DNA from 3 places in the Alkalihalobacterium sp. TH-98 genome. Region 2 is predicted to be linked to each of the others. Evidence: predicted binding sites of a transcription regulator. Region 2 holds the regulator's gene; each other region holds the start of a gene.
The links. Region 2 encodes Rex, which represses fermentation and respiration genes when NADH is low (regulators of the CRP and FNR family bind a similar motif). Its sites were predicted from a motif close to TTGTGAAATATTTCACAA; they were not measured.
Positions count from the first base shown of each region.

Region 1: the regulator Rex is predicted to act here: its motif matches at 1,569-1,586, upstream of adhE (bifunctional acetaldehyde-CoA/alcohol dehydrogenase).
Region 3: the regulator Rex is predicted to act here: its motif matches at 1,863-1,880, upstream of AC2VNP_RS13050 (cytochrome ubiquinol oxidase subunit I).

Region 1 covers NZ_JBYCKM010000020.1:48,586-51,870, forward strand. The annotation lists gene AC2VNP_RS08005 (hypothetical protein) at 1-24, shown strand, start outside; gene AC2VNP_RS08010 (M55 family metallopeptidase) at 83-931, shown strand; gene AC2VNP_RS08015 (hypothetical protein) at 1,243-1,470, shown strand; gene adhE (bifunctional acetaldehyde-CoA/alcohol dehydrogenase) at 1,618-3,285, shown strand, end outside.
Region 2 covers NZ_JBYCKM010000013.1:56,793-60,077, reverse strand. The annotation lists gene AC2VNP_RS06190 (ABC-F family ATP-binding cassette domain-containing protein) at 1-689, opposite strand, end outside; gene AC2VNP_RS06185 (redox-sensing transcriptional repressor Rex) at 883-1,518, shown strand; gene AC2VNP_RS06180 (twin-arginine translocase TatA/TatE family subunit) at 1,593-1,778, shown strand; gene tatC (twin-arginine translocase subunit TatC) at 1,795-2,565, shown strand; gene AC2VNP_RS06170 (aminotransferase class I/II-fold pyridoxal phosphate-dependent enzyme) at 2,824-3,285, shown strand, end outside.
Region 3 covers NZ_JBYCKM010000035.1:63,179-66,463, forward strand. The annotation lists gene AC2VNP_RS13040 (sensor histidine kinase) at 67-1,077, shown strand; gene AC2VNP_RS13045 (response regulator) at 1,080-1,700, shown strand; gene AC2VNP_RS13050 (cytochrome ubiquinol oxidase subunit I) at 1,993-3,285, shown strand, end outside.

The DNA.
Region 1 (3,285 bases), on a different contig from region 2:
TTCAGGTCTTCAAACATTTTGTAGGTATACTAAATTTAGTTTAAACTAGAAATAATCAGAAAAAGAAAGAGGGAGAAAAAGGATGAAGTTTTTTATTTCAGCAGATATTGAAGGGGTCACAGGAGTTGCTACAGGCGTCCAGCTAAAAAAGGAAAGTGAATATCAGCGTTTCAGAAAGCTTATGACTCAAGATGTTAACGCTGCAATTGAAGGGGCTTTTAATGGCGGTGCTACAGAAGTTGTTGTTGCTGACGGACATGGAAATATGTCAAATATTTTTATAGAGGACCTTGATGAGCGTGCAAGTCTAATTTCTGGTAATAATCGTGTGATGTGCCAGCTAGAAGGACTAGACGATACATATGATGGAATTTTGTTTGTTGGCCACCATGGGCGTGAAGGTGGCTCTGAACGTACAGTCATCAATCACTCTTTAGCAGGTATTTGTGTAAATGAATTCCGTATGAATGGCAAGGTTGTTGGTGAAACCGAGCTGAATGCAGCGGTTGCAGGTGATTTTAATGTACCTGCCCTTTTAATTACTGGGGATGATGCTTATGTGGAAGAAGTGAAGGAGACATTACCTCACGTTGAAGCAGCTGTTGTCAAACGAGGTATTGATCGCTTGGCGGCCGAACTGTTTCCGCCTAAAAAAGCCCAGCAAATGATTAAAGAAAAAGCACAATTAGCAGTTGAAAAAGCTAAGAGCATCGAGCCTTATAAAGTGGAGGGACCTATCACCTTTGAGATTGAATTTAAAGGAACAAACCAAGCATTGATGACGACAACCATTCCTTCAGTGGAACTGATCGGTCCAAAAACGATTCGCTTTACAGCACCGGACATGGTAACCGCTTATAAGCACATGTGGGGATGTGTCATTATTGGGATGGCAGCTACTCAAGGTGTTTTAGGACAAGCGAACGCCTAGACTAGTGTTGGTTAGAAAAAAGCATAAAACAAACAAAAATAAAAAGATGAGCACCAAAAAAAAAGTTAAAGCAGAAGGCCGATTAAATTATGGCCTTTTGTTTTTTTATAGCTCAATATCAAGTTTTTATGAGAATGAAGTGTAACTGAGTCCGTAAAGGCATAAAAGCATGGGTTATTACCACAACTGCCTTTAAGCCAACAATAAATAGAAACATGAAAGCGATTTAAAAAGAGACAAAGTTTGTTCACTACTTCACAAACTTTTTAGTGATAAGATAAAGGTATGAAAGACATAAGGAGTTGATCAAATTGATATTATGCCAATGGAAAGACTTTACTACCGACACTGAAACTTACTCACTAGAGATGTTTGAAGATTTTGTTGGCGATGAGTTTGAGGCGATGATGTTTGAAGAGGGGAAGGAAATACCGACTTATATTTGGACCGTAAATTACGTTTGTATCATTAATGAGAACTCCAAGCTTTACAATGATATCTCGATTACAAAAATTCAACGAAATCCAGTTTGTGAGTAATGAGAAATTTAAACATAACAAGCATGTCTAGTCTAAGGCAGTTGGTGAACTAACACCATTCGAACGAAATCCATTGTTAACATTTTTTTTAAAATAACTTGCTCAACATTTCACAAACTTTGTATTCACTTTTAAGGGGGACTTCACGTGGGAGTTTTAGAAAAGGAAGTAAAGCAACAAAATGATGTGACGAGTATGATTGAGAAACTGGTGGAAAACGGCCAGTCTGCATTAGCCCAGTTTATGAGTTTTGACCAAGAAATGATCAATAGCATTGTAAAAGAAATGGCTTTAGCCGGTTTAGACCAACATATGCCGCTAGCAAAAATGGCTGTTGAAGAAACGCAGCGCGGAGTGTATGAGGATAAAATTATTAAAAATATGTTCGCAACAGAGTATGTCTACCATAACATAAAGTACGATAAAACGGTTGGTGTTATTGAAGAGAACGAGCACGAGGGAATTCTGCAAATCGCAGAGCCTGTCGGCGTAGTAGCAGGCGTCACCCCGGTAACGAACCCAACATCTACTACTATGTTTAAAGCACTAATTGCTATAAAAACGAGAAACCCTATTATATTTGCATTCCATCCATCGGCACAGAAATCTAGTAGTGAAGCAGCTCGTGTACTGAGGGATGCAGCTATAAAAGCAGGCGCACCGCAACATTGTATTCAGTGGATTGAAACACCGTCCATTGCAGCAACCCAACAATTGATGAACCATTCTGGAATTGCACTTGTACTAGCTACAGGTGGGGCAGGTATGGTGAAGTCAGCTTATAGTACTGGTAAACCAGCTCTTGGGGTCGGTCCAGGAAATGTTCCATGTTATATTGAAAAAACAGCCAGTGTAAAACGAGCCGTTAACGACTTAATCCTGTCTAAAACCTTTGATAATGGCATGATTTGTGCTTCTGAACAAGCGGCGATTGTCGACAAGGAAATCTATGAAGCAGTGAAAGAAGAAATGAAGACGAATGGTTGCTATTTTCTTAATGAAAACGAACGAAAGAAAGTAGAAAAGCTGGTAATTAACGAAAAGAGTTGCGCAGTTAACCCAGAGATTGTTGGAAAATCACCCTATTATATTGCGAGCCTTGCTGGTGTGGATGTACCTGAAGATACGAAAATACTAATAGCAGAAATTAAAGGTGTCGGCCCAGAATATCCACTGTCTCGAGAAAAGTTAAGTCCAGTTCTAGCCTTTTATCAAGTGAATTCAACAGAGGAAGGCTTAACTCGGGCAGAAGAAATGCTAGCTTTTGGGGGACTTGGTCACTCAGCGGTCATCCATTCTGAAGATGATGCGGTTATTAAAGCGTTTGGAAATCGAATGAAAGCTGGTCGTTTAATTGTTAACTCACCTTCTAGTCAAGGCGCGATCGGAGACATATACAATGCATTTTTACCTTCATTAACTTTAGGTTGCGGTTCCTATGGACGTAATTCGGTTTCTTCCAATGTCAGTGCCGTTCATTTGTTAAATATCAAGAGATTAGCGAGAAGGAATACAAACATGCAATGGTTTAAAGTGCCGCCGAAAGTTTATTTTGAAAAACATTCTACTCAGTATTTATCGAAGATGCCGAAAATCTCAAAAGCGTTCATTGTAACTGATCCAGGCATGGTCAATCTCGGTTATGTTGACAAGGTCTTGTATTACTTAAGAAAACGTAGTGATTATGTCCATTGTGAAATCTTCTCAGATGTTGAACCAGACCCATCGATTGAAACCGTCATGAAAGGTGCAAAAATGATGCACAATTTTCAACCAGATGTAATTATTGCGCTTGGCGGCGGTTCTGCAATGGAC
Region 2 (3,285 bases):
TACACGTGATCGACGACTTTATCTAGAAAGTATCGGTCATGTGAGACAATGAGGACAGCACCGGGATAATTGGATAAATACTGCTCGAGCCAAGCTAATGTTTCAATGTCCAGATGGTTGGTCGGCTCATCGAGAATGAGCAGGTCTGGTTTCGTTAATAATAACTTTCCGAGCGCGAGTCGTGTTTTTTGACCCCCGCTTAGAGTAGAGATCTTCGTATTGTAATCAAAATTAGCGAAATTTAATCCAGCTAGGACTGAGCGAATATCGGCTTCATATTGGTAGCCGCCTTCGTCTTTAAAATTGACTTGCAGCTGGTCATATTCCTTGAGAATTTTCTCATAATTTTCGTTATCAGGGTTAGCCATTTGTTCTTCGAGTCTTCTTAACGTTCGTTCTTTTCTTTGAAGCTCAGCAAACACCGATAACATTTCATCCCAAATGGAAAGATTAGACTCCAGACCAGTGTCCTGAGCGAGATATCCGAGCTTAACATCTTTTGGTATCATAATTTCGCCTGAATCATACGACATTTGTCCAGCGATAATTCTTAATAGCGTTGATTTTCCAGCGCCATTTCGCCCAACAAGCGCAATACGTTGTTTAGACTGTATTTCAAATTTTATATTGGTTAAGATCGGTTCTACACCGAATGATTTGGTTAAATTTACACACTGTAATAAAATCATAAAAATAATCCTTCCTACTTATAGGGTAACTAAGAGATAAAGCTATGAAACAAGTATGATAAACTAAGTGTACCTTATCGGAAGTTATTCAACAACTTAATGAACAGTCGTTTAAAACGATTACACGAAAGACAAAAATAGTGTACAATATGACATGTAACATCCTGATTGGTGAAAACCTTGGAGGCGATCTATGAAATTTGAACAACCTAAAATTCCGCAAGCTACAGCGAAACGATTGCCCTTGTATTATCGATACTTAGAAAATCTTAATGCCTCAGGAAAGCAACGTGTCTCTTCGTCAGAGTTGAGTGAAGCTGTTAAAGTTGACTCCGCGACGATCCGCCGTGATTTTTCTTATTTTGGCGCATTAGGGAAAAAAGGGTACGGATATAATGTAAATTATTTACTGTCTTTTTTTCGAAAGACATTAGATCAGGATGAGTTGACGAAAGTGATTTTGATTGGAGTCGGGAATCTTGGTACAGCTTTTTTGAATTATAATTTTGCAAAAAATAATAATACAAAGATTGTCATGGCATTTGATGTTGATGAGGATAAGGTTGGCCAAGAAATGGGCGGAGTTAAAATTTATAATCTGACTGAACTAGAGGAACATCTAGATCCAGAAGTAACAGTGGCGATTTTAACAGTGCCTGCTCAATCGGCTCAAAAGATTGCTGATCGACTCGTTTCAGTAGGAATTAATGGTATTCTGAACTTTACTCCAGCACGATTAACAGTACCAGAGAATGTTAGGGTTCACCATATCGATTTATCCGTTGAGTTACAGTCGCTTATTTATTTTTTAAAGCATTATCCGCTATAATAGAGGATAAGCCTATAAATGATTTTTATTTAAACTAGACGATAGAGAAAAGAAGACATAAGGAGGTGGATTTAATGCCAACATTAGGAGTAGGAAGTATCGTTCTAATTGCATTAGTAGCGTTATTAATATTCGGTCCTAAAAAGTTACCGGAGTTAGGAAAAGCAGCTGGTAATACTTTACGTGAGTTCAAAAATGCCACAAAAGGTTTGGCTGATGACGACGACGATAACAATAAGAAAAAAGAGAAACAAAACTAGTTAGGATGGGTATTTAATGGAACAGAGAGATATGTCTGTGTATGATCATATAGGCGAGTTGCGTAGACGATTAATCATCGTCTTTGTCTTTTTTGCTATCGCTTTGATTGGTGGGTTTTTTTTAGCAAAACCGATCATTACTTTTCTTCAAAGTGCACCGACTGCTCAAGATATTCCAATGAACGCCTTTAAGCCGATTGATCCGCTTCGGGTTTATATGACGTTTGCATTTTTTAGTGCATTTTTAATTATTTTCCCTGTCATTTTATATCAGCTTTGGGCATTTATAAGTCCTGGTCTGCATGAAACGGAAAGAAAGGTAACTTTAGCCTATATTCCAATTGCATTTTTGTTGTTTCTAACTGGTATTTCTTTTTCGTATTTCATTTTATTTCCGTTTGTAATACAGTTTGTAGGTACGTTAGCAGGACAATTAGGAATAAATGAGATGTACGGAATTAATGAGTACTTCAATTTTCTTTTTCAGTTAACGATTCCATTTGGTCTACTGTTCCAAATGCCGGTCGTTATTATGTTTTTAACACGATTAGGGATTGTTACACCTGCTTTTCTAGGAAGTGTGAGAAAGTTTGCGTACTTTGGCCTTCTCGTAATTGCAGGTTTAATTACACCACCAGAACTAATTTCACACTTAATGGTAACTGTTCCGTTATTCTTGCTCTATGAGATTAGTATTGTCATATCAAGAGTTGCGTATCGAAAAGCACAACGTCTTGAAGCAGAACGCCTTAAAGAAGAACAGACTGAAAATGAAAATCACGCTTAGGCTGCATTCCACGAATGCAGCCTTTTCTTATCACATAAAATTATGAGTAGAACCATCACATATACTTTGTAGGGTGCCAGGTACCTTTAACGCACTGCACTACTGAAGGTAGCAGGTACCTTTAATGCACTGCACTGGTAAAGGTGGGGCACAGCGAATTTGAGTAACCACACTAATACTACTTGACCCGTTGACAAAAGCGGTTATGCTTCATACGATGGGTTTAGATTAATAAAGGAATGAAATGTAGGTGAAGAGATGAAACAGTTTCAAATGAATCAGACGATGGCAGAATTACCGAAACAATATTTTGCAAGTCTAGTGGCTAAAGTCAGCGTCTTAATCAAAGAGGGAGCAGATATTATTAATCTTGGCCAAGGCAACCCTGACCAACCGACACCTGAACATATAGTTGCAAGTTTAAAAGAAGCAGCTGATCTTCCTCAATATCATAAATATCCACCTTTTCGCGGATATCCGTTTCTAAAAGAGGCAATCGCTGAATTTTATAAACGCGAATATAGTGTAGAACTCGACCCAAACAAAGAAGTTTGTATTCTTTTTGGAGGAAAGGGCGGACTGGTTGAAGTTAGTCAATGCTTGTTAAATCCAGGAGATGTAGCACTTGTTCCAGATCCTGGTTACCCAGATTATTGGTCAGGGGTTGCGCTTGCTAGAGGCAGAATGGAAATGATGCCTCTCAAGAAAGAAAATGCGTTT
Region 3 (3,285 bases), on a different contig from region 2:
TCCTCGATATTTCTATTTTTATTTGATATTAGTTTAAAGAAGAGATTTGCTATGGGGGTGTAAATCATGAAACTAGAGTGGTTTAAACAAGTGGTGGATGATTTATCTGAAGGGGTCGTAATTATTAATAGGGATCGTGTGATTCATTATCATAATAAATTAGCTAAAGAAATGACGGGTTGGGAACTTGGAGATATAGTTCCTTATTGTTCGTACTGTAAGATGAGAGAGGTGGCTCCAGGTGAGGAACGATGTATTCTCGCACATGAAGATCCTCTTCCAAGCTTTCAAGCTCATATGCCGACGTATAAAGGGAAAAAAGAAACATCATTTGAAATGAGTACGACAAAAATTCCGCTAGAGGGTATGGAGTTTATGGTACTCATCCTTCGAAATCCAAAATGGACATCAGAAAAAGAACGCTTGAAAATAAAGAAACTCTTAATCCGAGATACGATCGCGACACAAGAAAAAGAGAGAAAAGCAATTGCGATGGAACTGCATGACGATATTTCTCAAGGTGTATATAGTGCGTTTTTAGGATTACAGGGGGTTAAGCACCATATTACCGATGAAGATTATCAAAGTCATTTTCGTAAAATCGAGGGAACACTAGAGAAGACGTTAGACAATATCCAACGATTAACAAAACAATTAAGACCGCAAGCGATTGATCAATTCGGGTTAAAGGCAACTTTAAAATCAGCAGTAGAAGACTGGAAAAAGTTTTATAAGGTGAACTTTACATTAGCCTATCAAATACGTGAGTATCAATTATCGAAGGAAGTAGAACTGCAATTATTTCGTTTAATTCAAGAAGCTGTAACGAATGCCGTTCGTCACGGAAAAGCCAAGGACATAATGATTAAGTTTACTGAAAGTGAAGACCGAATTATGTTTCAAATTATAGATGATGGACAAGGTTTTGATGTCGGTCAAACGAAGTTTAAAGGGCTTGGGTTGTATCATATGAAAGAACGAATGGCGATGATAAACGGGGAAGTGAATTGGGATAGTAGAATTGGAGGTCCAACGAAGGTTGAAGGGTATGTAGATATACATAATAAAGGGTGTTAACTGTGAAAGTACTGATTGTAGACGATCATGAGGTAGTAGCTAGTGGTTTAGCATTATTAATAAAAGATATGTTTAGTGTTGAATATATTATTCAAGCACAAGATGGGCGAACAGCTATAAAAAAAGCGATTGAGTATTCGTTTGACTTAATTATTCTAGATTTATCTCTGCCAGACGGAATGGATGGATTTGAAGTTTTACGTGAAATGCGTTCGATTTTTCCTGATGCAAAGATCGTTATTTTTTCTATGCATGATGATATCTCCTATCAAAAAAAGGCTTATAAACTTGGTGCGAACGGTTATATGGTCAAAAGGTTTAACGGCGATGAGTTGATGAAATACTTAAGCTTAATAATGAGCGGAAAGAAGTTTTTTGAGGGGAAACTGACAGAGGAATGGGATGAGGATGAAGATGAGTTAACCTTGCCGATTACATCGCGAGAAAAAGAAGTTTTTGTGTTAACGGTATTAGGTCACACCCAAAAGGAAATCGCAGAAAAACTGTCTATTTCAAGGAAAACGGTTGAAACACATCGACATAATATTACGAAGAAGTTAAATATAAAATCCAAGGCAGATTGGATCGAAATTGCTCAGAAATACCATTTATTAGAAATCTAAAAGCTTAACGGTGAACAAGCCGTTAAGCTTTTTTCGTTCATAAAATCCTCATTTTTACCTTAAATATAGGGGAAAAACCTTATGTGATTGATATTGACGATTGATTACACTCTAGGTATACAACGTAAGGCAATGACTAAAGAGATACGAAAGAAGGGAGTCTTGTGGAGAAAAACACAAAATAAGAGCGTTGGCTCTTTGAGGTTTGTTTTATTGTCACTGGCATATGATGCTGCTCTCATTAATTAGTCGGTTCTTTCGTTAACAACAAAATAGGAAAGGAGAAATTGTTATGTTTGAGTACGATCCGGTCATATATAGCCGAATACTTACATCCTTTACGTTAGTGTTTCATATAATCTTTGCCACGATCGGTGTAGGTGTTCCCGTTATGATCGCATTAGCGGAATGGATGGGAATTAAGCGGAAAGACCCTCATTATACGTTATTAGCAAGGCGCTGGGCCCGCGGTTTCATCGTCACGGTTGCAGTAGGTGTTGTAACAGGAACGGCAATCGCATTGCAACTGAGTTTACTATGGCCAAACTTCATGCAAGTAGCAGGACAAACGATAGCGTTACCGTTATTTATGGAAACCTTTGCATTTTTCTTTGAGGCAATTTTTTTAGGCATTTATCTTTATACGTGGGATCGATTTAAGAGTAGAATGCGACACTTTTTATTAGTTATTCCAATTGTTATTGGAGCATCAGCGTCAGCATTTTTTATTACGGCGGTTAACGCTTTTATGAATACCCCACAAGGTTTTACGTTAGTGGATGGTGTCATTACGAATATCGACCCAATCGCAGCGATGTTTACGCCGGCTATGCCAACGAAAGTTGCCCACGTTCTCATTACTAGTTATCTGACCTCAGCATTTATTTTGGCGATGATTTCTGCGTATCAAATCGTAAAAGGGAGAAACCATGTGTATCACAAGAAAGCGCTTCATATAACAATGGTGGCTGCACTCGTATTTTCCATTGCGACCGTTGTGATTGGGGACTTATCTGGAAAATTTCTAGCAGAATATCAACCTGAGAAATTAGCTGCATCGAAATTACATTTTGAAACTACGACAGAAGCACCGCTTCATTTAGGGGGCATCTTAACAGAAGACAATGAACTCAAATACGGCATTGAAATTCCATATGGACTAAGTATTCTTGCTCATGGTTCGCCAAGTGCTGAAGTAATTGGGTTGAATGATTTTCCAGCAGATGAAGTGCCGCCATTATGGATCCATTATATGTTCGACATCATGGTAGCCATTGGTATGTATTTAGCGGCTGTTGCAGTTATTTATATCGGGTTAGCCAAATGGAAGAAGGAGTATTTGTACAACAAGCCCCTATTATGGTCGATTATCATTTGCGGACCGCTAGCTATGATAGCTATTGAGGTTGGGTGGATCCTTGCTGAAGTAGGGAGGCAGCCTTGGATTCTAGTAGGTGTTATGAAAACAGCAGAGGGAGCTACAACAGCTGATCATGTCGATACGATGCTCGTTATTTTTTCAATCGTCTATGTCACTCTAGCAGTATCTTGTTCAATTGTTTTACGAAAGATGTTTAAGAACAAC